2 regions of the Blautia sp. ZXY-1-B12 genome follow, and region 2 is predicted to be linked to the other one. Evidence: riboswitches for the same ligand, from Rfam matches in the RefSeq annotation. Region 2 holds a riboswitch; the other holds the start of a gene.
What was found. A riboswitch is a leader RNA that binds a small molecule or an ion and turns the genes downstream of it on or off. The one in region 2 is predicted to bind ZMP and ZTP.
Positions count from the first base shown of each region.

Region 1: linked by a shared signal. The riboswitch ahead of AC075L_RS13530 (IMP cyclohydrolase) and the one ahead of AC075L_RS19865 (formate--tetrahydrofolate ligase) in region 2 are both predicted to bind ZMP and ZTP.

Region 1 is NZ_JBWJVP010000212.1:16,835-35,883, forward strand. Features, by position in the region: gene AC075L_RS13470 (sensor histidine kinase) at 1-1,135, opposite strand, end outside; gene AC075L_RS13475 (carbohydrate ABC transporter permease) at 1,259-2,107, opposite strand; gene AC075L_RS13480 (carbohydrate ABC transporter permease) at 2,111-3,013, opposite strand; gene AC075L_RS13485 (extracellular solute-binding protein) at 3,309-4,676, opposite strand; gene AC075L_RS13490 (iron-containing alcohol dehydrogenase) at 5,033-6,217, shown strand; tRNA gene AC075L_RS13495 (tRNA-Phe) at 6,333-6,405, shown strand; gene AC075L_RS13500 (DUF6783 domain-containing protein) at 6,479-6,583, opposite strand; gene AC075L_RS13505 (O-acetylhomoserine aminocarboxypropyltransferase/cysteine synthase family protein) at 6,701-7,984, shown strand; gene AC075L_RS13510 (3D domain-containing protein) at 8,134-9,273, opposite strand; gene AC075L_RS13515 (hypothetical protein) at 9,444-9,677, shown strand; tRNA gene AC075L_RS13520 (tRNA-Gly) at 9,848-9,920, shown strand; gene AC075L_RS13525 (phosphoribosylaminoimidazolecarboxamide formyltransferase) at 10,244-11,428, opposite strand; gene AC075L_RS13530 (IMP cyclohydrolase) at 11,558-12,271, opposite strand; ZMP/ZTP riboswitch at 12,343-12,423, opposite strand; gene AC075L_RS13535 (peptidoglycan recognition protein family protein) at 12,515-13,219, opposite strand; gene AC075L_RS13540 (hypothetical protein) at 13,155-13,349, opposite strand; gene guaB (IMP dehydrogenase) at 13,467-14,924, opposite strand; gene AC075L_RS13550 (DUF6106 family protein) at 15,034-15,537, opposite strand; gene groL (chaperonin GroEL) at 15,898-17,517, opposite strand; gene groES (co-chaperone GroES) at 17,649-17,933, opposite strand; gene codY (GTP-sensing pleiotropic transcriptional regulator CodY) at 18,356-19,049, opposite strand, start outside.
Region 2 is NZ_JBWJVP010000283.1:1,858-15,216, reverse strand. Features, by position in the region: partial or broken gene AC075L_RS19880 (saccharopine dehydrogenase family protein) at 1-546, opposite strand, end outside; gene speE (polyamine aminopropyltransferase) at 543-1,403, opposite strand; gene AC075L_RS19870 (aminotransferase class I/II-fold pyridoxal phosphate-dependent enzyme) at 1,406-2,863, opposite strand; ZMP/ZTP riboswitch at 3,740-3,825, shown strand; gene AC075L_RS19865 (formate--tetrahydrofolate ligase) at 3,990-5,675, shown strand; gene AC075L_RS19860 (aspartate ammonia-lyase) at 5,784-7,226, opposite strand; gene AC075L_RS19855 (LysR family transcriptional regulator) at 7,324-8,259, shown strand; gene xylB (xylulokinase) at 8,371-9,828, opposite strand; gene AC075L_RS19845 (L-fucose/L-arabinose isomerase family protein) at 9,973-11,454, opposite strand; gene AC075L_RS19840 (DUF4867 family protein) at 11,548-12,165, opposite strand; gene AC075L_RS19835 (AraC family transcriptional regulator) at 12,260-13,108, opposite strand; gene AC075L_RS19830 (GatB/YqeY domain-containing protein) at 13,299-13,359, opposite strand, start outside.

The DNA.
Region 1 (19,049 bases), on a different contig from region 2:
GCTGATGCTGTTCCAGTTTTACCTGTTCCATCAACACCTCGATTTCGTCCATCATAGAGTTAAAACCAATTGCAAGCTTGGCAAAATCCTCGCCCATATTGTCAACATTGATTCTTGTTCTCAGGGAACCTGTTGCAACATAATCCATATTAGATACTACCTTATTAAGGGGCTGATACATTTTCCTGACCAGTGCTCTTATAATAATGCTTACTATGATCAGCACTATGATCAGAACCAGAATCACAACAACCATTATATGGAATCCTGATTCCATCAGTTTATAAAAAGAAATCGAACTGACTACATAATAATTCCAGTTCTTAATCTTCTGGCATACATACATATTCCCATTCTTTGTAAATATCTGTATCCCTTTTTCCATCTCATCTATATAATTTACGTAACGGCCTGTCTCCTCTTTATCATTCGAAAGCAGTATCATTCCACCTGTGTCAACTACTCTTGTTTCTGCTGAAGAATCTCCTACAGCCAGCATCCTCTGTACTGCCGGATCATCGAAATTCATGCACAGAAGCCCTCTTGCATCAGATACTTTTCTGGTATCATATAATGGATAATACAGACTCAATGTATATCTGTTCCCTTTATAATAATCGTTATAATAATCGTTATTATAGGAAACTTTCAGCGTTCCTTTCTGCGCATATTTGCTTCTCTCATATGCCTGGGGATACACTTCTTCAAACTGCGTAACTGATAAAGAACCCTTTCCTCTGTAGTAGTAACTTTTATAATCCGAACTGACAATGGCAGCAAAGTTCAGACTCTCATACATATTATTCAGATTCTCCAGCTTGCTGTAAACTGCATCAATGTCTGCTGTCTTCAGCTCATTTTTCTGCACCTGCCTGCAGTAATTCTGCACAGAATCATCCATGATCGTACCCAATACGATTTCTTTATATGAATCCATTGATCCCTTAAAAGATTCCGCAACTGTATTATTCTGCATCTGCAGAAGTTCTACAGACTGCTCTTTCATCGATGCTATAGAAAAAGTCAGAGAAACACCTGCAACCGTCAGCGTTACAATAAGAATACTGACGGTCACAAGTAAAAGTATTTTTTTATCAAATTTCCAGTAGCTGAATTTTGTTTTCCATTTGTTCATGTTGTCTTTCCTCATCTGTCACATAATTTCACATATACCCACATGATCAGGGGGGGGATTTTACCTCCCCAATATCATACCATGTTCAATGGTAAATGGATATAACAGATTTCGCAGAAAGAATCAACCCTTTACAGCACCTGCGGTCATACCTTTTACCAGTTTATCCTGGAAAATAATAAACATGATAACCATTGGTAAAAGTGTTAATGTAAGAACCGCCATGATCATTGGTGTATTCATAGAATACTGTCCCTGAAATTCCCAGATTGCCAGCGGCAGGGTACGATTCTGGGCAGACTGTGTCAGTGTATTTACAAATGAGAATTCATTCCACATATTTACACCATTGTAAATTGCCAGTGTCGCCATTCCGGGTTTGGAAAGCGGCAGGATCATGGAGAAGAACATCTGAATCTTTCCACATCCGTCAATTTCAGCAGATTCTTCGATTTCTCTCGGAATCTCTTTCATAAAGCTGGTCAGGATAAATACGGAAATCGGAACTGCGAATGCGACATACGGTCCGACCAGTGACCAGATTGTATCATAAAGTCCTGTTGACTTTGACATTTTGAATACAGGGATCAATGTAATATGTACAGGAATAGACATACAGGCTACAATGATCGCATAAATCGGCTGTGCCATTTTAAACTTAAATCTTGCGAGAGGATAAGAAGCGCATGCTGAAATAAACAGCAGCAGGATCAGGGAAATTGCAAGAACGATCACACTGTTCTTGAAGTAATTTGCAAACCCTCCTGTAAGTACCTCAGTGTAATTGGACCAGTTCAGTTGATCAGGAAGCTGGAATACACCCTTGGTAAGCATCTCAAATTTCTCTTTGAATGAGTTCAGCACCATGAATATAAAAGGTGTAAATGATACAATTGCTGCACCGATAGCAAGAACAAAAGCAATGATCCAGGCTATGATGCTTTTTCTTCTACTTTTCTTATAGCTGTCCATCCCTTAATCCTCCTGTTTTCCGTTTATAAGTTTCATAGTAATCATAGATACCATTGTAATCAGGATAAACATACCTCCTGCAATGGCTGAGCCATAACCCATGTTAAAGTTCTTGAATGATTCTTTGTACATATAGGTTGCCATCAGCTCTGTAGCAGTACCAGGACCGCCACCTGTCATAACATAGATCAGATCGAAGTATTTCAGAGATCCAACCATTGAAAGGATAGCTGCACTCTTAATTGACGGAATAAGAAGTGGAAGTGCAATCTTCCAGAAATACTGTCCTCTTGTAGCACCATCGATTCTTGCTGCTTCAAATACATCATATGGGATGTTTGTATAACCAGCCATAAAGTAAACCATGTAGAATGGTGTAAACTGCCATGCAATGATAAGAATAACTGTGAGCAATGCTAATTTTGGATTACCAAGAAGGTCAATGTTGCCCCCTCCGAACCATCCGGAAATTGTGCTGACAATACCTCCGTTTGTTGCAAGTGCGTATGTGAAAAGGAAACCAATTGCAACAGAAGACATAAGCATTGGAATAAACCAGATAACCTTGAAAATTGTAAGTTTCTTACCGCCAAAGTCAAGGAATGTTGCCATTGCAAGTCCTAACGGAATCTGGATAATGATAGATAGGATCATGATAATAACGTTGTTCTTAAATGCTATCCAGAATTTTGTATCTTTGATCAGTTTTGCCCAGTTTGCAAGTCCTACCATCTTCTTGTCTGCGGAAATACCATTCCACTGGTATCCGCTTGTAATAAATGTATCAATAATCGGATACGCGATAAATACTACTAATAAAATGATAACAGGTGCCAGAAAAAGTGCTGCTGTCTGACGTGTTTTTCTCTGTCTTAACTGAACCAGAGATATCCCTTTTTCATTCATTTTGGTGCCTCCTTTTTAATACTTTCTGAGATTTGATCATCTGACCTAACGTATGCCAGAGTATGTTTGAAAAATGCTTTCGGAATATGTTAGAGATATATTTCTGAGATGGTTTTTATATATTTTCTGACATGCTGTCTGATATGTAATTTGACATTGAAATGATTTTTCAAGCACGCTCTGTGTACTCACATATTGTTTTTCAAGATAAAGGGTTCTGCACTTTCAGCATGTGCAGAACCCTTCTTTTCTACCCTTACTCAGGTCAGAATGAATGCCTGCTTTCCTTTAAAGATTATTCAGCATCATCTGCTGCTGCATCATCTGTAGCTTCTTCTGCAGTATCATCTGCTGCGCCAGAATCAGATTTGGTACTTAAATATTCGTCCATTGCTGTCTGCATTTCTTCCTGTGCTTCCTGAGGAGTCTTTGTCAGACCAAATACTTCCTGTAAGCCATCAAGATGTGCAGATGCAACAGATGTCGGCAGATACTGGTCATACCACAACTGGATAGAAGATGCTTCCTGAGCTGCATCAAAGATTTCCTTTACAACAGGGTCTTTGATGTGGTCTCCTGCATCTTTTACAGGAACAACCTTGTTGTTAGAGTATGTAATGTCTGCAACTTCATCAGATAAATGATCTGTTGCACATTCAAATGCTGCTGCAAGTTTATCACCTTCACAGTTGAAGCAAATGAACTGATCACCTACAGTACCGATCTGGATTGTAGGATCAGCATCGGAATCATCAATTGCAGGGAATGGGAACCAGCCGATCTTCTGATAGAATTCCTCACTGTCAGTCTGGAATGTTCCTGCATACCATGAGCCACAGAGAAGCATACCTGCTGTCTCCTGATACATTAACTGTTTTGCCTGTCCGTCATCTTCGCTTAAGGAGTTTACGCCATCCGGGAAGTATCCGTTTTTAACCCACTCCTGAATCTTCTCACCTGCTTTGATGAAGCAGTCATCTGTGAATTTGCCGGTTCCTGCAACTGCATTCTGGAATGGTTCCAGTCCGCCATAACGTGCTGCCAGAGACATGAAGTACATGGAACCTGTCCATTTGGAAGCATTAGCAAGTGCAAAAGGTGTAATTCCGTTTTCTTTTAATGTTGCACAGATATTTTCCAGATCAGCTAATGTCTTCGGTTCTTCAAGTCCGTACTGTTTAAACATATCTTTGTTGTAGAAGATACCTGCCAGAGAAACATTCAGATATGGGATTGCATATACATGTCCGTTGTAGCTTCCCTGTTCAATAGCTGCATCCAGAAGTTTATCTTTAACATCGGACTGATCAAGAAGATCATCAATCGGCTGAGCAAATCCGGAATCAATATATTCATACATCGGACCACCGGACCAGCTTGAGTACATATCAGGACACTCACCGGAGCTCATCGCGATAACAAGTTTTTCCTTGTATGTATCATTCTGGATAGCTACCTGATTTACAGTATAGCCTGACTCTGTTTCTTTGTTAAACTTGTCTACTGCTGCAGTAACAATATCTTTGTCCGGGCTCTCTACCGCGATATTCCAGTAAGTAATTTCTTTGTCGTCAGCTGCAAATGCAGTTGTCTGCGCTGCCATCGGTACCACCATAGCTGCTGTCATGGCAAGTGCCATAATCTTGTACATTCTTTTTTTCATTTCTTGTTTCCTCCTTTTTTATTCACTTTGTATATTTAAGTGTATTTATCATAGCATTCCATTCACATAATGCCCATAAAATATTCTGTCCAAAATCTATAAATTTCTGTCTTTCCGTTTTCTGTGTGCAGAAAATTATAGATATCTGTACTGGAATCTTTCCAAAAATGTCTTCTGAGAACCAGCAAAAATTACTTTCAAATTTTAATTTTTTTATTATTTTTTGACTATTTTTCCATTATTTGCTTTAATATAAAAAGGAAGTCCCACCTACTGCTCATTACATTTTACAATTAAAGCAGAGGACTTACCTGATTCAGTTAACCTTTCAATCTATAGGAGGTCGTTTACATATTATGAGAAATTTTGAATATTATACACCAACACAGGTTCTCTTTGGCAAAGATACCCACCTTCAGGCAGGTTCCCTGCTGAAGAAGTATGGAGCAAAAAAAGTTCTGATCCATTATGGAGGTCAGAGTGCTGTCCGTTCCGGACTGATTGATGAGATCACTTCTAATCTGAAAGAAGAAGGTCTTGAATACATCACCCTGGGTGGTGTCATTCCTAATCCACTTCTTTCCAAAGTCCGCGAGGGAATCGAATTATGCCAAAAAGAACATGTAGACTTTATCCTTGCTGTAGGAGGAGGAAGTGTTATTGACTCTTCCAAAGCCATCGGCTATGGCGTTGCCAATCCGAACAATGATGTCTGGGATTTCTGTCTGAAAAAAGCTGTTCCAACCGGCTGTCTGCCCATTGGTGTCATCCTTACAATTGCGGCTTCCGGAAGTGAAATGAGCAGTTCCAGTGTTATCACAAATGAAGAAACAAAAGAAAAACGTGGATGTGCAAAGACAGATTACTGCAGGCCGAAATTTGCCATCTTAAATCCACGTCTCACCTACACACTCCCACAGTATCAGACAGAAAGCGGATGTGTAGATATCCTCATGCACACCATGGAGCGATATTTTGTAAATATTGAAACTATGGAGATTACAGACAGCATCAGCGAAGCTCTGATGCAGACAGTCATTTACAATGCCCGTATTCTTATGAAAGAACCAGACAATTACAGCGCCAGGGCAGAAATTATGTGGGCAGGAAGCCTTTCCCACAACGGTCTGACCGGATGCGGTACAGGTGGTGGTGACTGGGCATGCCACCAGCTTGAACATGAACTGGGAGGTGTCTACAATGTAACTCACGGAGCAGGTCTGGCAGCTATCTGGGGAAGCTGGGCACGATACGTCTACGAGGTGAACCCTGAACGTTTTGCTCAGTTTGCCACCAATGTATTTGACATTCCATGTGGAACTGATTATAAAGAAACAGCCCTTGCAGGAATTGAAGCAATGGAAAATTTCTTCCGGTCTGTAGAAATGCCCACCAGTTTACATGAACTGGGGCTGGATCTCACAGATCAGCAAATTCATGATCTTGCATTCAAATGCAGTTTTGAGGACACTCGCACCATTGGAGTCTTTAAACAGCTCAATATGAGAGATATGGAAAAAATCTACCTTATGGCAAGATAAAATAAATTTTTGTTATAATTTTCTCTTTTTTCGCAAAAATCGTAAAAATTGCTTGCATTCAAACAATCAATATGCTATTATAGGCCTGTGATACACAACAGTTCACAGACCAAATGCCCAGATAGCTCAGTTGGTAGAGCAGAGGACTGAAAATCCTCGTGTCGCTGGTTCGATTCCGGCTCTGGGCATTTTTTATTTTTTATTATCTTTTTTCTTTTTTTGCTCACGGCTGGTTAGAAAAAGCCTGAGCATTTTTTTATTTCATTTTTTAATATTGTCTTCTCTCACTTTCAGCAGTATAATTTTTCCAGAGTATGTTTGAAAAATGCTTTCCGCAAGATGTGTATCCCAATTTGTGGGAATGATTTTTCAAACACGCTCTAAGACCATCATGAAATTTTGTATCAATATCATCACAATTTTCCCAATATTAATACAATATTTTATTGAAGCAATATTTCACATAAGAAAGGAACTAAACTCATGAGTGACTTTAAAGTCGAGACTAAATGTCTCCATTCCGGTTACACTCCGTCTAAGGGTGAACCATGCGCACTCCCGATTTATCAGAGTACCACTTATAAATATGATACTACTGATGAAATGGGACAGCTCTTCGATCTTAAGGCAGAAGGATACTTCTATACCCGTCTGCAGAACCCCACAAATGATGCTGTAGCAGCAAAAATTGCAGATCTGGAGGGTGGTGTTGCCGCTATCCTTACCTCTTCCGGACAGGCTGCCAACTTCTATGCAGTCTTCAATATCTGCGAAGCAGGTGATCATGTTGTGGCGGCTTCTACTATTTACGGAGGAACCTTTAACCTCCTGGCTGTTACCTTCAAAAAGCTTGGCATTGACTGCACTTTCGTTGACACCGATGCTAGCCCTGAAGAAATTGCAGCTGCCTTCCGTCCTAATACAAAGGTACTTTTCGCAGAGACCATCGCAAACCCGGCCCTGGTAATTCTTGATATTGAAAAATTCGCAAAGGTTGCTCACGAACATGAAGTTCCGCTTATTGTAGACAACACCTTCGCTACACCTGTAAACTGCCGTCCTTTTGAATGGGGAGCTGATATCGTCACCCATTCCACAACCAAATATATGGACGGACATGCTGTGCAGGTTGGCGGAGCTATCGTTGACAGCGGTAACTTTGACTGGGATGCCTATGGACATAAATATCATGGACTGACTGAACCGGATGAATCTTATCATGGTGTTATTTATACTAAACAGTTTGGAAAGAAGGCTTATATCACAAAGGCAACCTCTCAGTTAATGCGTGACCTGGGCTCTATCCCGTCTCCTACAAACTGCTTCCTGTTAAACCTGGGACTTGAAACTCTTCCTCTCCGCGTGGAACGTCACTGCTATAATGCACAGAAGATTGCCGAATTCCTGAATGCCCATGAGAAAGTATCTCATGTAAACTATGCAGGACTTCCTGATGACAAATACTATGCACTTGCTCAAAAATACATGAACGAAGGCAGAACCTGCGGTGTTATCTCCTTTGAACTGACAGGTGGTCGAGAAGCTGCAGTCCGCTTTATGGACAGCTTAAAGCTTGCCACCATTGCAACTCATGTAGCAGCTTCCAAGACCATGATCCTGCATCCCGCAAGCCATACTCACCGCCAGATGAATGATGAACAGCTTGCAGAAGCCGGCGTATCACCGGGAATGATCCGTCTCTCCGTTGGTATTGAAAATGTTGAAGACATCATTGCTGACATCGAACAGGCATTAAAAAACGCATAAAAGATAATTTCAAAAAATCCGAAAGAACTTCTGAAATGATCACAGATATAACAGATCATTTCCAGATTCTTCCGGATTTTTATTTTCAGGTCAAACGGATATTCGCAATCCGCTTTGCTACTTGATTCGGTTAAATTCTTTCTTATTTTCTACTTTAACAAATAAACATCTGTATAATATACCCCTTTGTCCTCCCCTTCCTGATGGGTAGCAACATAAATATCTATACAATTATGTTTAATCGCACCACCACAGTCCTCTGCAACATAAACCTGTCCATTGATCACAACCTTAGATCCATATGGAATCTGTGTAGGGTCCACCGCAATCGTACGGTTTGTCGTAGCAGTCACCCCTGTAGAAGTAATGCCATTTGCCCAAGGGCCACAACAAATACTGCAGGGACAATAATGAGTAATCTTAAAGGTTCCCAGCGGAACCAGTGACGCATCTGAAGACACAGCTACCGGAGTTCCCACCTTCACTCCATCCACAGACTCTCCCTTTGAAGCAGTTACACCATCCACAGCCTCTGCAAAAACGCCTTTGCCCTCACTCTTATGAATCGTTCCAGCTTCTTCACCGTCTACTTTAGCGACCTTTGACTCTTCCGTATTCTCCTCTGCTGCTGTATTCTCCAGAACACTGGTTGGAATATATCCAATGCCTCTTTTTCCATTCTCTTTTTTATAGTAAATCTGACTCCAGATGCCGTTCACTGTAGCCAGGCGCTTCACTTCATCCTCCTGAATGACCTCACCTACTATCTGTCCATCCTTCTTTCCCGGATAATCCAGAATATCACTGTCCTTCAGTGCTATAAAAGTTCCCCTTGCCTGAGCAACCTGATCACTATCATTGATATGTTTTGTGGGCACATAGCCACTGATCTTTTCCGTACCCTTTTTACCCTTTTTCTCATAAGTCACTTTACTCCAGCCATTATCACATACGGCCACTCTCTCTACACCGGTACCAAGATACACTCTTGCAAGCTTCTTTCCGTTTTTCCCTGGCATAGAACGTATATAAGTCGCCTTTGCAGAAACAGAAACCTTATCTGACTTGGCAACTGCAGTTACCTTCTCTCCACTTCCATTATCAATCTCAAAGGTCTGCGGTGTCTTATCATCCTGCTTATAAGCATTAATTGTCCCCTCATAATCCAGAATATCCGCAGAAACTGTTGTTGATAAAGTAAGCATACTACAAACTAATAATGCTAAAATTTTTTTCTTCATAAACTGAGCCTCAACTCCTTTATCGTCTCTCTCCGTCTGTCCTATCATAGCACACCCCCTCCCAATTTGCAATTTTCCACCCCATCCTTCACGGAATCTTCATAAACTATATTGCTTCTATTATTTCTATATGCTATAGTAAAATTATCAGAATTCTATTCTGCCTTACGAAAGATAAGATAAAATATAAATATTTTTTCGTAAAGGAGTGTGATTTTATGACTGCTGTTAAAGAACGTATTATAGGTGCTGTATCAATTATGAGTGATAAAGATGCTAATATCTTCTGGCATATTATTCAAAAACATTTTAAACTGCCTGATACATTCGCAGATATAGAAAAAGTTGAACCCGATGAAACAGATTTAATAATGTTAAAGGAAATCGAAAACAACCCTGACTGTCACGAATTCATTTCTCAGGAAGAATTAATGAAAGAACTTAATATGTAAGTATTGTTCCCTGAAAAGTGCCAATTTCAGCACTTTTCAGGGAGTCATAATTTTTCAATAAAACCATTATATAAAATTTCAAAATAAATAAAAAAACATTTGACAAACTCCACTGCATATAGTATCATATATTTTGTCGCTGAGGTAATCACTCAACTGACATCATAAATGCGATAGTGGCGTAGTTGGTAACGCGCGACCTTGCCAAGGTCGAGACCGCGGGTTCGAGCCCCGTCTATCGCTCTTAAAGCATCAGCTAAGGCTGATGCTTTTTTCATCCCCTTCTATTAACTTTCCATAACTATAGCAATTCCATATCTGCGAATAACATCTATAGCCAATATTCAGTGTGAAAAAAATAATGGTTTGGGGCGCATTTGCAGGAGTCTTAGAAAAAATTAGCGTCAGGAAATCTGCGTTATGTAAAAAAATCTCACTGTCTGAGCCGCATTTGCGGCGAGTTTGAGATTTTTTTACATGTTTTTAGCAGATTCCCTGACGCTTAGTTTTTCTTAGGCTCCGAAACCGCGCCCCAAACCATTATTTTTTTCACACGTCACTTGGATTTAGTGATGGAACAACCTGATACCAGTAAAACTCATCACCATTCCATATTTATTGCAAGTCTCGATCACAGCATCATCACGCACAGATCCACCCGGCTGCGCAATATACTTCACGCCACTCTTATGAGCACGCTCAATATTATCACTGAATGGGAAGAATGCATCAGATCCCAGTGTAACATCCGTCATCTGATCCAGCCATGCACGTTTCTCTTCCTTTGTAAATACTTCCGGTTTCTCTGTGAAAGTTTTCTCCCACATACCATCAGCAAGTACATCCATATATTCATCCCCGATATAAACATCAATGGCATTGTCACGTTCCGCACGTGAAATTGTATCTTTAAATGGCAGATTCAGCACTTTCGGGCACTGGCGAAGGAACCAGTTGTCTGCCTTCTGTCCTGCAAGTCTTGTACAATGTACACGTGACTGCTGTCCTGCACCAACACCGATAGCCTGTCCATCTTTTACGAAACATACAGAGTTGGACTGTGTATATTTCAGGATGATCAGAGAAATCTTCATATCTCGTTTTGCTTCCTCTGTAAGCTCTTTATTCTCTGTCACAATATTGGAAAGCATTGCATCATCGATCTCAAGCTCCTGACGGCCCTGCTCAAAAGTTACACCAAATACTTCTTTGTGTTCCAGCGGAGCCGGTACAAAATTCTCATCGATCTGGATCACATTGTAGTTACCTTTTTTCTTCTGCTTCAGAATCTCCAGTGCTTCCTCTGTGTATCCAGGTGCAATAACACCGTCAGATACCTCTCTCTTGATCAGAAGTGCTGTATCTTTATCACACACATCAGAAAGAGAAATAAAATCACCAAAAGAGGACATTCTGTCAGCACCGCGAGCTCTTGCATAAGCGCATGCTAATGGTGAAAAATTCTTCCAGTCCATATCATTTACCCAGTAAATCTTTGCCAGAGTCTCTGTCAGCGGAAGTCCTACAGCAGCACCTGCGGGAGATACATGTTTAAAAGATGTAGCTGCCGGAAGTCCAGTTGCTTTCTTCAGATTGGATACCAGCTGCCAGCCGTTAAAGGCATCCAGGAAATTGATATATCCCGGTCTTCCTGAAAGGATTTTCACCGGAAGCTCGGAGCCGTCTGCCATATAAATTTTTGCAGGTTTCTGATTCGGGTTACAGCCATATTTTAATTCGAATTCTTTCATTATATAAATCCTCCGTATGAACCAAATAAGTATTTTAAAATTAATTCCTGTAAATAATTTCTTACTGCGAAAGCATCGTCTTATGTTCACAATAATCTATAAGTACTATCTGTACTCAGTAAGTGACTATTATTTATTCTTATTAATGATCTTGCTTTCGTACTTACCTGTCTCAATATCAATATATCTTACAAACAGAGATACTTTGTTATCTTCGTTCAGGCTGTTCCAGAGAAGTTCTGCAAACTCATCCATATCATCCGGAATTGCTACCAATTTCGGTTCGCCTTCAAAGCTTGGAAGTGGATTTCCGTCACATTTATAAGTATGGATGAAATGTCCCTCTCCTGCAATGGCATTCTCGTATGCAAATGTGTATCTGTTACATGCATCCGGATTTCCGTTGTTGCTCTTGAGAATTGACATTGCATAGTTGAATTTTCCGTTCTCTACGTGCATAACACCGGAGATACGAGGTGTATAGTTCGGACCGTCCGGCTCGAATTCTCTGCTTCTTAAGGACTGCTCAAAAGTAAGCTGATGATCCATTCCCTCATAAATGGTATCTGTCTGATCTCCGTTAGTTACGATTGTTTTGTTTCCCAGTACACGTACAGGTGCATAGATGATCAGACTCGGATCTGTAAGTTTGGACGGATCAAACGCCTGGGTACGGATTCCCTCACCATCCTCTACAAATACTCTGTTTCTGCTGTTCTCGCTTCTGCCCATGATGAAATAAGCTGTCACTGCTTTCTTACCGTCTGCGGAACGTCCAATCACAATTCCTCTGCCAGGATAGGAATTCTCTTTCAGTTCTTTTTCCAGTGATAACATTTCCATAATTTTTCTCCTTTTCGTTAAAAATAAGGTTAAAAAAAGCCTGGGAAACCTATTTATTCATTGAATAATTTCCAGGCTGCCCAGGCGGTCGGCTCATATACTCGCTGCACTCCCTGTAGGTAATCCTACTTCCGCCAGTCATGCAGGCACTGTCGTGAAAAAAAATCACACGTTGTTATTATAGTACAATACTTCTTTGTGGATTTCAAGGCAAATTTTTTTGTACTGTGCTGAATTTTCGTTTTACTGAACATCCTGCAAACCATAATCAACATCAATCTGCGCCGCAATATCCGATTTCATCTGTATCCATGCATCCGGATTCTCCACATAATATTTCGGACAGTTTTTTCCGGTAACATCGTAATGCCGGATCACGTTCTCTGATGTAAGCCCAAACCGCACACACAACCACGCAGAAAGCTTCACTGCCGAATCATAAGTTGCCTCATTGAATTTCCCCGTCTCATCCGGATGACAGCACTCAATGGACAAAGTATCTACATTACGTGAGTTCGTCGCATAGGACATCTCTGACGTAGGAATACACTGCACCACTTCCCCATCCAGCCCCACTACAAAATGACTGCTCACCTTTGTGTCATGAGTAGTCGCCAGATTCTCAAAGTAGTTCCTGTTTGCAATGGCTGTTGCCCCCGGATTTGCAGTATAATGAATGGCAATATACTGTACACTCTCAATGGGAATCTGCGGTCTGGAATATTCATTCGGCGTCAGCAGTTCCACATCTATGTACGGCGCCCCTTCTTTTTGCCATTGTTCCGGTCCGCCTGAAGAATCCGCATTATCTGTTCCTGACTGTTCCGCATCAGAAATCATCGTGTCAGAATTATGTAAAAAGTCCCCAATACTCCATCCATTTTCACTGGCCCGATTTATTATGATCCACCCACTCAGAACTATGATCACGAGCAGCATAAGGCTCATAAGAATTCTCTGATTTCTCTGCCTTATTCTGCTGCTCTTTCGTCTTTTCGACCTGCTGTTTTTCTTTTTTACTGCCAGTTTTTCCTGTTCTGGTATCTGTTTTTTTCTTTTTGTTTATATGCTTTTGCATTTTTACCTTCTCTTACGGGATTTTACTCCCTGCAAAAAATACCCCGGCCGGCATGCCTGGAAATCTTATTTCTTTCCATCAGCAGCCAGCCGGGGCATATATTACACCTGAAATTTATTATTTGTCATCTACGCTATAGTTCGGAGCTTCTTTTGTGATATGAATATCATGTGGATGAGATTCCTTAAGAGATGCAGCAGAAATCTTGATGAATCTGCCTGTTTCTTTAAGCTTCTCAATAGTTTCTGCTCCACAATATCCCATACCGGAACGGAGACCGCCCATGAGCTGGAATACAGTATCCTCAACATGTCCTTTGTAAGCAACACGTCCTTCTACGCCTTCCGGAACAAGTTTCTTCGCATTCTCCTGGAAGTAACGGTCTTTACTTCCGTTCTCCATAGCTGCGATAGATCCCATACCGCGGTATACTTTATATTTTCTGCCCTGATACAGTTCGAATGTTCCCGGGCTCTCGTCGCATCCTGCAAACATGCTTCCCATCATGCAGACATTCGCACCGGCTGCGATTGCCTTTGTGACATCTCCGGAATACTTGATACCACCGTCTGCAATGATCGGGATTCCGTATTCTTTTGCAGCTTCGTAGCAGTCCATAACAGCAGTGATCTGCGGAACACCGATACCTGCAACAACTCGTGTGGTACAGATAGATCCAGGTCCGATACCAACCTTAACTGCATCTACACCAGCCTCGATCAGAGCCTTTGTCGCAGCACCTGTTGCTACGTTACCTGCGATTACCTGCAGTTCCGGATATGCTGCCTTGATCTCGCGTACAGCCTTCAGAATGTTCTCTGAATGTCCATGTGCAGAATCAATTACGATTACGTCTACAGATGCCTTTACAAGTGCATCAACACGTGCAAGTACATTAGCAGTGATTCCTACCGCAGCACCGCAGAGAAGACGTCCCTGCTCATCCTTTGCAGCCAGAGGATATTTGATCTGTTTCTCAATATCTTTAATAGTAATTAAGCCTTTTAAGTTAAAGTCATCATCTACAATAGGTAATTTCTCTTTACGTGATTTTGCCAGAATCTTCTTGGCATCTTCCAGTGTAATTCCTTCTTTGGCTGTGATCAGTCCCTCAGAAGTCATGCACTCTTTGATCTTCTTGCTGAAATCTGTCTCAAACTTCAGATCACGATTAGTAATGATTCCGACCAGTTTTCTGCCCTCTGTGATCGGCACACCGGAGATACGGAACTTTGCCATTAACTCATCTGCGTCCTTAAGTGTATGTTCAGGAGATAAATAGAAAGGATCTGTGATAACACCGTTCTCAGAACGTTTTACCTTGTCTACCTCTTCTGCCTGCGCTTCAATGGACATATTCTTATGAATAATACCAATACCACCCTGTCTCGCCATAGCGATTGCCATGCGATGCTCGGTTACTGTATCCATTCCTGCACTCATCATAGGAATGTTCAGTTTAACCTTCTTTGTTAAGTAAGTTGTGACATCTACCTGATTCGGAATTACCTTTGAATATGCCGGAACTAACAGCACGTCATCAAAAGTAATGCCTTCACCAATGATAGTACCCATTGCATTTCCTCCCTTGCGTATATGAAATTAAATTACTATTGTAATGTAAAAAGGAACCAGCAACTGGTCCTTTTATTTTCAACAAGTGTAACAAAAATCAGATTCTATGTCAATCCAAAAAAACTTTGCTCGGTGCTGAATTTTTCATAGCCTGTGCAAGTGCCTCATCCGGTTCCAGAATGATTTTGCATAAATTTCCGTCCAGTCTTGTGATAACACCAAAGCGTTTATGCTCCGGATTTCCTGATGAAAAGTCCAGTACTTTCATGTTCTGGTTTCCGTTGTAATAGTCCATTCTGTGGGAATCCAGCGGTGCTGCCAGATCTGCTTCTGATAATTTGAAGCTCTTTACTTTCTTTCTTTTTGTCTTTGACATGATCATGTCGATGTCAAAATCGCCATTGATAAACAGATATTCATATTCTACATCTGTTTTCGGGATTACAAAATAGCATGCAATTCCAAGCGCTACGGCAATGATCAGTGCCAGCGGTGTGATGATAAGTCCGGCAAATACTGCCAACACTGTCAAAACGATCAGACCGTATTTGAGCAGGCTGTCTTTAGCCGTCTTATCTTTCTTTACCAGTAATTCTGAATACAAGTCGCCCATTGTTTCGTCTCCTTTTCATTTGTTCAGCTGTTGAAAGCAGCTTTTTTTGCACAGCATATTTAACAATTATATTTTATTCATCATGCTGTTTTTCTGCATTATATCACAAAACGGAACCATCGTCTATGACGACGGTTCCGTTTCACATATTCCACCTGTACTATTGTTACTGTTCACACACCACTGTTCCGCGAGGTGTTTTGGCATGAATATGCCAAAATCCCGAGACATACAAGCCAAAATTCCATTGCCGCAGGCAATCTGGAATGAATTTTGGCTATGTTACTGTGAACGGAGTGAACAGTAACATACTATTTTTATCTGAGCATACTGCGGTATAATTTTATCGTTTATTAAAAATTACATCATTCCCATTCCAGGATTAGCAGCTGGTGCAGGTGTGTCTTCTTTGATAATTGCAACAGCAGATTCTGTTGTAAGTAATGTAGATGCAACACTTGTAGCATTCTGAAGAGCACTTCTTGTAACTTTTGCAGGATCAAGGATACCTTCGCTTACCATATCTACATATCTTTCGTTCAAAGCATCGAAGCCGATTCCCGGTTCGGATTCTCTTACTTTGTTGATGATTACGGAACCTTCAAGTCCTGCATTTGCAGAAATGCGGAACAGAGGAGCTTCCAGAGCTTTCAGGATGATATTTGCACCTGTCTTCTCGTCACCTTCCAGAGTTGCTGCAAGTTTTGCAACTTCTTTGGATGCGTGGATGTAAGCAGATCCGCCACCTGCGATGATACCTTCTTCTACTGCTGCTCTTGTAGCTGCAAGAGCATCTTCCAGACGAAGCTTAGCTTCTTTCATTTCTGTCTCAGTGGAAGCACCAACACGGATAACAGCTACGCCGCCAGCCAGTTTTGCAAGTCTTTCCTGTAATTTTTCTTTATCAAATTCAGATTTTGTTTCTTCAATCTGTCCACGGATCTGAGCAACACGGTTTGCGATTGCATCTTTGTCACCCATACCGTCAACGATAACTGTGTTCTCTTTTGCAACTTTAACAGATTTTGCACGTCCTAACTGCTCCATAGTTGCGTCTTTCAGTTCCAGACCAACTTCTTCGGAGATTACCTGGCCGCCTGTAAGGATTGCGATATCCTGAAGCATTTCTTTTCTTCTGTCACCATATCCCGGAGCTTTGACAGCTACTACCTGGAAGGTTCCTCTTAATTTGTTTACGATCAGAGTTGTAAGAGCTTCACCCTCTACATCTTCAGCAATGATAAGAAGTTTCGCACCAACTTTTACGATCTGCTCCAGTAATGGAAGGATTTCCTGGATGTTGCTGATCTTCTTGTCTGTGATCAGGATATATGGATCTTCCAGATTTGCTTCCATTTTTTCCATATCTGTTGACATATATGCGGATACATATCCACGATCGAACTGCATACCTTCTACAAGGTCAAGTTCTGTGTGCATTGTCTTGGATTCTTCTACTGTGATAACGCCATCTTTGGAAACTTTTTCCATAGCATCTGCTACTAACTGTCCAACAGTCTCATCGCTTGCGGAAATAGATGCAACGTTTGCGATCTGTTTCTTGCCGCTGATTGTCTGGCTCATGTTCTTGATTGCTTCTACAGCTACATCTGTAGCTTTCTTCATTCCTTTTCTGAGGATGATCGGGTTAGCGCCTGCTGCCAGGTTTCTCATTCCTTCGTGAACCATAGCCTGTGCAAGAACAGTAGCTGTTGTTGTACCATCACCTGCTACATCGTTTGTTTTGGAAGCAACTTCTTTGATCAGCTGTGCGCCCATGTTTTCAAATCCGTCTTCCAGTTCAATTTCTTTTGCGATTGTAACACCGTCGTTTGTGATAAGCGGAGCACCGTATGGTTTGTCAAGAACTACGTTTCTTCCTTTCGGTCCTAATGTTACTCTTACTGTATCAGCTAATTTATTTACACCAGCTTCAAGAGCTGCTCTGGCTTCTGCGCCGAATTTAATTTCTTTTGCCATGATAATATGACCTCCTGATTCAAATTTTGATCTCTATGAATTCTTTCTGATACTTAGCCGGTATTTCATGTTACATCCTGTAAATATTATCTTATAAGTATCTTCATTTATGTTTTCTATTTTGATATTGCTTATTTAACAATTGCAAGAATATCATTCTGTTTTACGATAATGTATTCTGTGCCATCCATTTTTACTTCTGTTCCTGAATATTTGGAGTAGATAACTTTATCACCTACAGCTACTTCCATTTTTACTTCTTTGCCGTCAACAACTCCGCCAGGTCCTACAGCTACAACTTCTGCCTGCTGTGGTTTCTCCTGTGCCTGTCCCGGAAGAACGATTCCGGATTTTGTTGTTTCTTCTGCTTCAACCTGTTTTAATACAACTCTGTCACCTAAAGGTACTAATGTCATGATCTATATCCTCCTTTATTCTCCAACTAAAGCTTTCCTGTTACCGTACTCTTTCCGTTATTGCAAAATATCCGGTAACTGTTTCGGCACTCTGTCTAATTCTGCCGTTTTTTGCTAGCACTCATTTACTTCGAGTGCTAATCACTGTCCTTATATTATTGAAAATGAGTCGATTTCGCAAGTGCTTTTATCATTATGAAATAATCTATATTCTCTTTTTTACTTATATATTCTCTTTTTTTCTTTTGTTTTCTTAATTTACAAATAATTTTGTCATATCTTCCTTGTCTTTCACACTCAGTTGAATTGTCTTCAAATACATTAATTAAGAGGCTTGCTATAATTCTTGTAACATAATAAAAAGACCGTCCACCATACAGCAGACAGCCTTCTTGCATTCATTATTTATGGAAGCTTCTATATCAGGATTTCTTATTTCTCTGAGCTTTAATCTCTTCCAGTTCATCAAAAATGACTTCATTCAGCACTTTAATGTAGGTTCCTTTCATACCGGAAGATCTGGATTCGATCACACCGGCACTTTCAAACTTCCTCAAAGCGTTTACGATAACAGATCTGGTGATTCCCACGCGGTCTGCGATCTTACTTGCAACCAGGATTCCCTCATCTCCGTCAAGTTCATCAAAAATATGGATGATTGCCTCCAGTTCGGAGAAAGATAAAGTATTAAACGCAGATTTCACTACCTGCTGCTTTCTGTCCTCCTCAGCATTCTCTTCATGAACCGCTCTCATCATCTCAAGCCCTACAACGGTTGTTCCATATTCACTGACAATAATATCTTCAATGTCATATGGTTTCTCATAACGATACATAAATACAGTACCCAGTCGTTCCCCTGCAATATCTATCGGATTAATGATTCCCTGATAACTGCTTGATACATGTTCAAATCCCAGTGTCTGAAGATTTACATTCTCTTTTGTTGACAGGACACCCAGAAATCTCTCGTTTAACAGGGAATCTACATATCCGCCAACCTTGTCCTCGATCAGTTCAGTGATCTCCTCTACTCCCGGGCATAAACTGACACCCAGAACCTTTCCTTTTTTACTGAGAACCAGAATGTTGGAACTCAGTGTCTCCATCAGAACC
Region 2 (13,359 bases):
ATGGATTTCATCAAAATAATGCTTCAAGGCATAGGCACTGAATACACTGGTAACACCCGGATCAAAACCGGTTCCCAGAAGAGCAGTCAGTCCTGCTTCCTTAAATTTCTCATTATAAGCCCACTGCCAGGAATAATCGAAATATGCAGTAAAGCCTTTTTCTTTACATCTCTTTTCGTAGATTGCACGCCATGTGGGATCTTCTGTATCCTCTGCTTCATAATTGGCAGTATCAATATAATCCGCACCGGCTTCCAGACATGCATCCATGATGGTAAGATCCTGATATGGAAGTGCCACATTCAGGACAGCATCCGGCTTATAGGCTCTGATCAATTCTGCGACCTCTGCTGCATTATCCGCATCTACCTTTGCTGTCTCAATTTTTGTCTTCGTTGTACTTTCAATCTTCTTTTTGAGTGCATCGCATTTTTCCTTTGTCCTGCTTGCGATCATAATCTCTGTAAAAACATCGCTGTTCTGACAGCATTTGCGAATTGCCACTGAAGCTACCCCACCACATCCGATTACCAATAATCTACTCATAAACTGTTTTCCTCCTCTTCCAGTAAATCTTCTACATATTTTGGAAGCATAAATGCTCCTCTGTGAAGGTTTGTTGTATAATACCATGTTTCTATATTAAGATTATCAAACCTCTCCGGCCTGAAATCTTCCAGTGGATGATATTTCTTTGATGCAAATCCAAAAAGCCAGTATCCCGAGGGACAGGTAGGGATATGTGCCTGATAAACCCTGCTCACCGGAAATGACCGGAAAACCTTTCTGTGCATCTTTCTGCATTCCACCTCATCCTCATCATAAAAAGGACTTCCATGCTGATAAACCATGATTCCGTCATCTCTGAGAGCCTTATAACAGCTTCCGTAGAATTCCTTTGTAAAAAGTCCCTCTGTATGTCCCAGCGGATCTGTGGAATCATTGATGATCAGGTCATATCTGGCCTTTTTATTCCGCAGGAACCGAAGGCCGTCTTCATAATAAATGTTGACTCTCTCATCCTTCAGTCCCTGGGCAATATCCGGAAACATCTCCGCACATACATCCACAAACATTTTATCGGATTCCACCACATCAATGCTCTCAATCTGTGGATAATGGATCAGTTCTCTGGCAACTCCACCGTCACCGCCACCGATAATCAGAACATTTTTTACATTGGGATGTACTGTCATTGGCACATGCGTGACCATTTCATCATAAATAAATTCATCCTTGTCAGAAAATACGATCTCACCGTCCAGAGCCACAAATCTTCCAAATTCTTCAGACTCAAACACATCGATTCTCTGAAATTCACTTTCCCCTGAAAATAACTGTCGGTTAATCCGGACAGAAAGCTTTACATTTCCTGTATGGAACTCGGAATACCATAATTCCATGATCAGATACCCCCTTTCAGAACCTGAAGATATTCTACCTTCGGATCCTCCATTCCCTGCATGGAACAGCCTTTGTCTCTTGCATAAAGAATGTATTCTACAATTTCCTGTGTCACCATTTCCCCAGGAGCAAGAATCGGGATTCCCGGAGGATAACACATAACAAATTCACCGCTGATCCTGCCTGCCGTCTGTTCCATGGGCAGAGATTCTTTCTCCGCATAAAATGCCTGCTGTGGAGACGCCACCACTGCAGGTGCGATATATTCCCCGGAAAGCATACCTGTGCTGTCCTTCTTATACAGACGTTCAATATCAGCCAATGCCCCTACCAGTCTCTCAATATCCTGAAGCCTGTCTCCAATGGAAATGTAAGCCAGAATATTACAGATATCTCCAAACTCGATCTGAATATCATATTCATCTCTGAGAAGATCATAAACTTCAATACCTGCCAGCCCATTTCCCAGTGTATAAATGGAGAGTTTTGTAACATCAAAATCAAAAACACTGGTTCCATTGATCAGATCCATACCATATGCATAATAACCGCCGATCTCATTGATCTCCTCTCTGGCATACTGCGCCATCCCTGCAACCTTTTCAAAGGATTCCTCTCCCCTGAGTGCCAGATTTCTTCTGGAGATATCCAGACTGGACAACAGAAGATAAGAAGCGCTTGTGGTCTGAGTCAGATTGATGATCTGGCGCACTTTCTCTGCATTCATACTCTTATTCAAAAGCAGCAGCGAACTCTGTGTCAGACTTCCGCCGGATTTGTGCATGGAAACTGCCGCCATGTCAGCACCTGCCGCCATTCCGGATACAGGAAGGTTTCTGCCGAAATAAAGATGGGTTCCATGAGCCTCATCTGCCAGCACCTTCATTCCTCTTGCATGAGCCTTCTTTACGATAGTCCGCAGATCCGAACAGATTCCATAATAGGTAGGGTTATTTACAAGAACTGCCACCGCATCCGGATTCTCATCCATAGCCTTCTCCACCTGACTGACTTCCATGCCAAGGGAAATGCCCAGCTGCGCATTCACCTCCGGGTTTACATAAACCGGAATTGCACCGCACAGTACCAGGGCATTGATGGCACTTTTATGTACATTTCGCGGCAGAATGATCTTATCCCCTGCCTTGCAGACAGACAGGATCATGCTCTGCACTGCAGATGTGGTTCCTCCTACCATAAGGAATGCATGCGCTGCGCCAAAAGCATCTGCTGCAAGCTCCTCCGCTTCTCTGATCACCGAAACCGGGTGGCAGAGATTGTCCAGCGGCTTCATAGAATTAACATCCAGCCCCACACATTTCTCTCCCAGCAACTGTGCAAGCTCCGGATTTCCTCTTCCTCTTTTATGTCCCGGCACATCAAAGGGAACGACTCTCTTCTTTCGGAAACGTTCCAGTGCTTCATATATGGGCGCATGCTGTTGTCTTTCATAATCCATTTGACATGTTCCTCTTTTCCTGTCGTCATGTACCGGCAAATACAGTTCTATCATTCAGCAATTGTATACTGCCTCAAACCGGCACAATGATTCAATTATTTCTCTATATATTCAAGTCGAACGCATGTGAGACACATCCTCGCAAAGCGTTTATCTCCAACCATATCCTTTATATTTGCTATATCTGCACAAAAAAAGAAGCAGATAAGTTCATTCACCATCTGCTTCTCTCATGATCTATAGAATTTCTCAGGCTCTGTCTCTTTATATACTGACCGGATTTCCCGTATAAATCCGTCTGTATCCTGTGCCTGTTCCCGTATTCTGAAATATTCATGACTGCTGTCGTCTTCAATCGCTGGCAAATATATGCTATGCTCTTATTGACCGTTTCACAAGATGATGTGTGCTTACGCACTGATTATTATAAAGTAATCAACTTATAAAATTTGAGCTTCTAACTCAATCAATAATGTGGTGTCTCCCACCCGGCAACTGCCCCGCCTGTCCGTATGGCTTAACATTCAGAAACTGTCTCTGAATGTGAGCAAATATTTGCATGAAAACGATAGTGTCTTTTCATACTAAAGATGAGAATAACATATCTTCTGAACTGTTGTCAATTCCATTTTCCATATTTTGCACAGTCTTTACCCGCTTTTTATATTTTCTTCATTTATCAGGGAAAACTATGTCTATTTTTTAACAATTTCTTTCCTTGAGAAAACGTATTTTCTTTCATTACCAGGGATTACGATTCTCTTCTCTTATCAATTTGCACAACTTTTATCCAGTTTACTCACATTTTTTGACGTTTCAACAAAAATTTTCTTGACATTTTTTTCTCAAAATGATATATTGTATTCATCAATTGAAAGAACCTTCGAGTACTGACGGAAAGAGTGGAGTGCAAACCACGTGGAGTCGGAGGTTTGTGGGAGCCGACCGTCTGGGCAGTATTTGAAATATTCAGATACTGGCCTTTTTTTATAACTTTCAGGGCAGAAATCAGGAATACCAGGCAGACCGGCCAATACTTCTTTCAATTAATAATTGTTGCTGATCGCGGAGTGAACAGCAACAGAAGTTTTTCATGTTATGCGGAAACGAAAGGAGAAAAACAATTATGGGATTCAAATCAGACATTGAAATTGCACAGGAATGCGAGATGCTTCCAATTACTCAGATCGCAGAGAAAGCAGGTATTGACGACAAATATCTGGAGCAGTACGGAAAATACAAAGCAAAAATCGACTACAATCTTCTGAAAGAAAGTGATAAGAAGGATGGAAAATTAATCCTCGTTACAGCTATCAACCCAACTCCAGCAGGAGAAGGTAAAACTACTACTACTGTAGGTCTTGCAGATGGTATGCAGAGACTTGGCAAGAGTGTTATGGTAGCTCTTCGTGAGCCATCCTTAGGACCGGTATTCGGTGTAAAAGGTGGTGCAGCAGGCGGCGGATATGCACAGGTTGTTCCTATGGAAGATATTAACCTTCACTTCACAGGTGACTTCCATGCCATTGGCGCAGCTAACAACTTACTGGCAGCTATGATCGATAACCATATCTTCCAGGGCAATGCATTAAACATCGACCCACGTAAGATCACATGGAGAAGATGTGTAGATATGAACGACCGTCAGCTTCGTAACGTAGTAGATGGTCTTGGCGGAAAGACAAACGGTATGCCTCGTGAAGACGGATACGACATCACAGTTGCATCTGAAATCATGGCAGTTCTCTGTCTTGCAAGCGACATCAAAGACCTGAAAGAAAGATTATCCAAGATCATCATCGGATATACATACGGAAAAGTTTCCGAGCAGAAACCTGTAACAGCAGGTGACCTTCACGCAGAAGGCGCTATGACAGCCCTGTTAAAAGATGCTCTGAAACCAAACCTTGTACAGACTCTGGAACACGTTCCTGCAATCGTACATGGCGGACCATTCGCAAACATCGCTCATGGATGTAACTCTGTAACAGCTACAAAGATGGCTATGAAGCTTGCTGATTATGCAATCACAGAAGCTGGTTTCGGTGCTGACCTTGGTGCTGAGAAATTCCTTGATATCAAATGCCGTATGGCTGGTTTAAAACCAAGCGCAGTTGTAATCGTAGCTACAGTACGTGCCCTGAAATACAACGGCGGCGTTGCTAAAGCTGACCTTAACAATGAAAACCTGGAAGCTCTTGAAAAAGGTATCCCGAACCTGTTAAAACACGTTTCCAACATCAAAAACGTATACAAACTTCCATGTGTTGTTGCTATCAACGCATTCCCTACAGATACAAAAGCAGAGCTTGACTTTGTAGAAGCTAAATGTAAAGAACTGGGCGTTAACGTTGCTCTTTCTGAAGTATGGGCAAAAGGCGGCGAAGGCGGAATCAAACTTGCAGAAGAAGTTATCCGTCTTGTTGAAGAACCAAACGACTTCTCCTATGCATATGAACTGGAAGGTTCTATCGAAGACAAACTGAACCAGATCGTTCAGAAAGTATATGGCGGTAAGAAAGTAGTTCTGACAGCTAACGCTCAGAAACAGGCGAAACAGTTAGAAGCTCTTGGCTTTGGCAACTGCCCGATCTGTGTAGCTAAGACACAGTACAGCTTAACAGATGACCAGACTAAACTGGGTGCTCCTACTGACTTCGAAGTTACAGTACGTAACCTGAAGATTTCCGCTGGTGCAGGATTCATCGTAGCTCTTACAGGCGAGATCATGACAATGCCAGGTCTTCCTAAAGTTCCGGCTGCTGAGAGAATCGACGTAGACGAGACAGGTAAGATCACAGGTCTGTTCTAATCCGGTTGAAATCAATCGAATAATTCAAAAATATAAAAATCATATTTATATATGATATGTGTCCAGACGATTTTACAGGCGGGAAGATTTTCCCGCCTGTTTTTTTCTTTATTTTTTTATAAGATAATCTTTTCCGGAAATACCAGGTTCCGTCATATGGATCGGATCCAGAATGCGATTAAGTTCATCCTCGTCCATAAGCTTTTCTTTCAGAATCAGACTTCTTACAGATTCGCCTGTCTTAATTGCCTTTTTTGCAATATCCGCAGCCTTCTGATATCCAAGATGGGGGCTGATTGCAGTGATAATACCTACACTGTTTTCTACCAGATAACGGCATCTTTCTTCATTTGCCGTAATTCCTACAATACAATTATCTACCAATGTCTGGACTGCATAGCCAAGAGTATCGATAGACTGAAACATGCAATAGAAAATAATCGGCTCAAACGCATTTAATTCCAGCTGACCAGCCTCTGCAGCCATGGTAATGGTAACATCATTACCAATAATATTAAAAGCAACCTGATTCACTACTTCAGGAATAACCGGATTAACTTTACCTGGCATAATAGAGGAACCATTCTGTTTTGCCGGAAGATTAATCTCCCCAAAACCAGTACGTGGACCGGAGGACATCAGACGGAGATCATTTGACATTTTGGAAAGAGTTACCGCACATGCTTTCACAGCACCGGAAACGGCTACAAATGGATCCAGATTCTGAGTGGAATCAATCAGATCAAAAGCCTGTATAAAGTCCATTCCCGATATTTCAGTGAGATTTGGAACAATTCTTCTCAGATAGCCCTCATCTGCATTAATTCCTGTTCCAATAGCAGTACCTCCCATATTAAGAGTCCGCATTTCATCCATTGCTTTATCCATTCTGTGGATATCACGCATGATTGCTACCGAATATGCCTTAAATTCCTGTCCCAGACGAATTGGTACTGCATCCTGCATCTGTGTACGCCCCATTTTTATTATGTGATCAAACTCTGTAGCTTTTTCATTAAGAGCATCATAGAGGCGAAGAAGCTGTTTTTTCAGATTCTGCAACAAACGAAGAGAAGTCATTTTACCGGCAGTAGGAATCACGTCATTGGTAGACTGTCCACAATTCACATCATCGTTAGGATTTATAATTGTATAATCGCCCTTTTTTCCTCCCAGTATCTCAATCGCGCGATTTGCAATTACTTCATTGGCATTCATATTTAAAGATGTGCCAGCTCCTCCCTGAACAGGATCCACAATAAATTCATTATGGAATTTCCCTGAAACAATTTCATCACATGCCTGGACAATCGCCTGTGCTTTTTTCTTCTCAAGAAGCCCCACCTCACAATTGGTTATCGCTGCTGCTTTTTTTATGTATGCAAGACTGTTAATAATTTCCGGATGCATATTCAGCCCCGTAATGTGAAAATTTTCAGCCGCACGTAAGGATTGTACTCCATAATATACATCTTCCGGAATATCCTTTACACCAATAGAATCCCTTTCTACACGATAGTCTGTTTTTTTCATAGTTATTCGCCCTCCCATGTATTTGCCCTCATTATATATCTCTGCTATAATATAATCAAATACATATATTTTTATAAAATATATAGTGTTTAAGTTATATATCGGAGGAATTTATATGTTTCAGGGAATGGAATACATCTATGAGGTATACAAGGAAAAAAGCTTTTCCAAAGCTGCTGCTGCTCTTTTCATTTCGCAGCCTTCTTTAAGTGCAAATGTAAAACGTGTGGAAAACCGCATTGGTTATCCTATTTTTGATCGAAGTACCAAACCTTTGCAGTTAACTGAAGTCGGAAAACATTATATACAGGCTGTTGAAAAAGTCATGGATATTGAAAATAATCTCGAAAACTACCTACTGGATCTGGGAAATCTCAAAACAGGAACTCTTAATGTAGGTGGCAGTAACTTTTTTTCTTCGTGGATTCTGCCTCCCCTTATTGCTGATTTTTCCCAAAAATTCCCCCATGTTCAAATTTCTCTTGTAGAAGAAAGTACAGCAAAGCTATCCCAGTTTCTCCAGGCCGGAAAGTTAGATCTGGTGATTGATAACTGTATTCTGGATAACCAGATTTTTGAACGTTATATCTACCAGAAAGAACAACTTCTTCTTGCAGTTCCCAAAAATTATTCAATCAATACCAGACTGCAGAAATATCAGATTCCTATTGAGGAAATCCGGAACGGGCAGTTCCGTTCTTCTCATATTCCTTCTGTTCCATTAAACAAATTCGAGAACGAACCATTTATTATTCTTCGTTCAGATAATGATACCGGTAAGCGTGCACTTACCATTTGTCAGGAAAATCACTTTTCGCCTTCTGTAGTATTTCGCCTGGATCAGCAGATGACTGCCTATAATATTGCATGTTTGGGAATGGGTATCACTTTCATCGGGGATCTTCTGCTCTCCAGAGTTCCAACAAATTCAGAACTTGTTTTTTATAAGCTGCCCGGTCAGAGCAGTAAACGCACTGTGTTTTTTTACTGGAAGAAAGGCCGCTATATCAGCAGAGCCATGGAAGAATTCCTGAAGCTGCCCTTTTCCTGATATGTCATAATCAAATAGGCTATGGTGATTGGTCATCATCAGATGTACGTCAAAATGGGGTTGTTGTGCTAAATAAGCACAACAACCCCAGTATGTCAGGCAGATATTCGATTAGAACAATGGCTTCATCGCCGGATACAGAGTTCTGAACTTCTGATATCTCTCTTCATATTTTGCAACCAGTTCAGGATCCGGTTCTACTGTATCAACAACTTTGGCAAATTTCTTACCGATGGTTTCTACATCCGGGTAAGCACCACAGCCTACTGCTGCCAGCATAGCTCCACCCATGGACGGTCCTTCTTCGTTCTCCAGAACATCAACCTTCAGGTTCATAACGTTTGCAATAATCTTCTTCCACAGTGGGCTCTTAGCTCCGCCACCGCAGATCTTGGTTCTCTCAATCTTGATTCCAAGGCCTCTTGCAACTTCCAGGGAATCACGAAGACCAAAGGCAACACCTTCCAGAACAGCCTGTGTCATGTCTGCTCTTGTGCTGTCCATGGACATCCCGAAGAATACACCTCTTGCATCAGGATTATTATGAGGTGAACGTTCTCCCATCAAATATGGAAGGAAGAATACATGATTCTCTCCCAGCTTCTGAATTGGAGCCTGCTCTGCTGCGAAATCCTTTGTCTGAAGAATCTCCTCTGCCCACCATTTGTTACAGGAAGCTGCGCTGAGCATGCATCCCATCAGATGATAGCTTCCATCTGCATGACAAAAAGAATGAAGTGCGTTATTTTCGTCCACACCAAAGTTTTTACTGGAAATAAACACAGTTCCGGATGTTCCAAGAGAAATATTACACTGACCGTCACCAACTGTACCTGTTCCTACAGCAGCTGCCGCATTGTCACCTGCACCTGCAACAACTTTTACATTCTCACTGAATCCAAGTTCTTTCGCAATCTCAGGTTTCAGAGTTCCTACTACTTCCCAACTCTCATACAGTTTCGGAAGCTGCTCTTCTGTGATTCCACAGATCTCCAGCATTTCTTTTGACCAGCAGCGGTTCTTCACATCAAGAAGAAGCATACCGGAAGCATCAGAAACATCTGTACAAAAAGAACCGGACAGACGATATGCCAGATAATCCTTAGGAAGCATAATCTTTACTACCTTCTTAAAGTTCTCAGGCTCATTTTTCTGCATCCAGAGGATCTTCGGTGCTGTGAAGCCTGCGAAAGCAATATTTGCTGTATACTGTGAAAGTTTGTCTTTTCCGATCACTGTATTCAGATATTCTGTCTCTTCGCCTGTACGTCCGTCATTCCAGAGGATTGCAGGACGGATCACATTATCATCCTTGTCAAGTGTTACCAGACCATGCATCTGGCCGCCAAAACCAATTCCTGCTACCTGCGCTCTGTCGATATCCTTTGTCAGCTCTTTCATACCTTCCATACTCTGTGCAAACCAGTCTTCCGGTTTCTGCTCAGACCAGCCCGGATGTGGGAAGAATAAAGGATATTCTCTGGATACGATGTTACAGATTTTTCCTGATTCTTCCATAAGAAGAAGTTTTACAGCGGAAGTACCAAGGTCAATACCAATATAATACATAAGTGCTCTCCTTTTCTATTTCTAATCTAATACATCCCAGAGCAAAGCCCCGGGATGCCTTTAATATAGTGTCAGTTTATTTATTCTGTATTCAGATTCATTCACTTCACATGAACATTAATAATCCGTTTTACTGATTTCTCATTAACCCCATGGATTTTCTGTCGGGTATCTTACACCTGCCGGCTGGTTATATCCAATCTTCTTAACATCCAGTCCAAGGAATTTCACTACCTCATAGAATGCTTTTCCGTAATGTCCAAACATAACTGCTCCATGATGCGGATAGTTGCCCTCGATCAGTACGTGACGGTAGAATCTTCCCATTTCTTTGATTGCGAAAATACCGATACCACCGAATGATCTTGTAGGTACATCCAGTACTTCACCTTCTGCAACATAAGAAACCAGCTCGCCCTCGGAATTGCACTGTAAACGATAGAATGTAATGTCAGATGCAGCGATATCACCTTCAAGAGTTCCTCTTGTGAAGTCTGGTTCAGATCCTGCCGGCTCAAGAAGTCTGTGCTGGATCAGCTGATATTTAACAGCTCTGGAATCACACATCTTGCATGCAGGAGTATTTCCACAATGGAATCCCATAAATGTATCAGTAAGCTTATAATCGTATTTTCCTTTAATATCTTCATCATAGATATACTGTGGAACAGAGTTGTTGATATCAAGCAGTGTAACTGCATCATTGGAAATGCAAAGTCCGATGTACTCGCTGAGTGCTCCGTAGATATCAACCTCACAGGATACCGGAATTCCTCTGGAAACCAGACGGCTATTTACATAGCAAGGTTCAAATCCAAACTGTGACGGGAATGCAGGCCAACATTTGTCAGCAAATGCAACGTATTTTCTTGCTCCCTTATGAGCCTCTGCCCAGTCAAGAAGTGTAAGCTCAAACTGTGCCATTTTCACATTAAGGTCAGCATAATATTTGCCTTCGCCCATCTCTTTTGCCATATCTGCACAAACTTCCGGGATACGAGGATCATTTTCATGCTCTTTGAAAGAAACAAGAAGATCAAGCTCTGAGTTCTCTTCAATCTCAACACCCAGCTCATAGAGGCCTTTAATAGGTGCGTTGCATGCGAAGAAGTCCTGTGGACGTGGTCCGAAAGTAATGATCTTAAGATTGCTGACACCGATGACTGCACGTGCAACCGGTACGAAATCAGCGATCATCTTTGCAATATCATCTGCTGTTCCAACAGGATATTCCGGAATATATGCTTTCAGATGACGCATTTTTAAGTTGTAGGAGCAGTTAAGCATACCACAGTAAGCATCACCTCTGCCGTTGATCATATCACCGTCACCTTCTGCTGCTGCTACATACATACAAGGTCCGTCAAATCTCTCTGCGATCAGAGTTTCAGGAGTTTCAGGTCCGAAGTTTCCAAGGAAAACAACCAGCGCATTACACTCTGCTTTGTTTACATCTTCAAGAGCTTTCTCCATATCCTTCTCGTTCTCAACAGTTACAGGACATTCATAAAGTTCACCTTTATAAGTTTCCTTGATTGCTGCACGTCTCTTTTCAGAAAGCTGAATCGGAAAACAGTCACGGCTTACTGCGATTAATCCAAGTTTTACTACTGGTATATTGTTCATAATATAAATTCCTCCATATTTGATATGTATTTATATGATTTTGTTATTCATTTACTATATTCTGATACTCTACTGCCACAGATTCCGAGCAACTCAGTCAATGGTGATATTCTCTCCACGAAGTCCGTTTACTGCACCCTCGATTGCCGCATCTTCATGTGCAATGAGCCATTTGTTCTTAGCTGTCAGCAGGCTGTCCTCGCCTGTCTTAGCTGTCTCAAATGTAAGATCTGTATTGGTTCCTGCCGGAAGTACGACTACACACTGGAAACCGCCATCCTGTACATTGCATGGCGCATAATGAAGTGTAGTTGCATATACTTCAATACCTGTTCCTGCAGGTACCAGGAATGCTTCGATCTTAGAAGTATCATATGTAAAATCATCTGTGATATCCTGCTGACTTCCGATAAGCAGCACCAGATCTGTTACCGCTACATTGATCTCTGAACTGCGGTGATATTCTACTGCATTTAATTTCTTATTATGTCCGTTGCAGTATCCAATTTCGATCGGGATTCCGCCAAATCCTTTATTCTGCAGTGCTTTTGCTACATCCAGAGCTTCCAGCTCCTCAACAGATGGTACATAAACCACATCATCCGGAACCGGTGTATGTTTCATTTCTTTGAGAAGAGCACTGAAGTCATACCCTTCAAGCACCTTTCCATATTTACGGAAGGAAGCATCTGTTACATTCTGAATTTTCACTTCAAAAACCTCCTTATATTCTGTAGATATTACGTTTTCTTGACTGTGCTTAGAATATATCAGAATAAAGGGTACTTTTCGCCAGTTTTCTTGTCTAATCTATAGCGTTTTTTTGACCTTTTTCATTTATCTGTTTTCGCATCTCACTTGGAAGTACCCCATATCTTTTCTGAAATTCCCCGGAAAAACCCCTGCTGCTGCAAAATCCATTATCTAGTGCAATCTGACTAATTGTATGGTCTGTATTCAGCAAATCCCTGTACGCATATGCCATACGGATATCCTGCAGATAAGTTTTATAGTTGATTTTTGCATATTTTTGGAACATTCGCGACAAATATGCATCCGAGTATCCAAAAGTAGCCGCCACATCAGAAAGCTTCAGTTCCTCCCTGTAATGCTCACGCATATATGTGGTGATTTTTGACAATGCATCCAGACGGCGGCTGTGTCGGATATCCTTCTCCCTGGTCTCTGTCACACGGTAATCCTTCACCAGGATATACATAATCTCGTAAAAAATAGAAATTGTCCGGAACTCATATCCAATTTTCCGCTCGAAATACACATGATATAATTTACGAAGCAAAGAAGCCAGTTTCTTATCCACCAGCTCCTCCTGCCCCCGAAAACGGATATATCTCTGGGCAGTAAAATAATTCTCAAACTGTTTCAGAGGAATCTGCAGAACTACTGTTTTATTTTTCTCCACAGCATGGATAGAGTGGGTCTCATTGGAATTAATGATTATCTGCTCTCCAGCTTTCAGCGGATATTCATCCTTATTTACAAAAAAATCCAGGCGCCCCTCCATCACAGCAAAAATCTCTACAGACGTATGCCAGTGCTTCTCACGCACATAATTGCCATTTCCTCCTTCAAAAAGAAAAACCTTAAACGGAAATCCCTCATTAGGAATGATCAGTTCATGCTGAAACTCCATATATATTCACCTCCTAATAAAATACCGCAGTATCCGGACATTCCAGCATACTGCGGCTATTTTGATAACTATCCAGCTTTCTGCATACCAAATCTGCTGGATGATCCTATTCTTCACATAGTCCCACCCACTGCTTATTGCTTTTCGCAATTGAAGCAGGGGACTTACTTGATTCGGTTAAGATAACACATTATTTGCAGAGCTCTGCCACAACCTGATTAATCACCTTTCCGTCTGCTTTTCCCTTCATA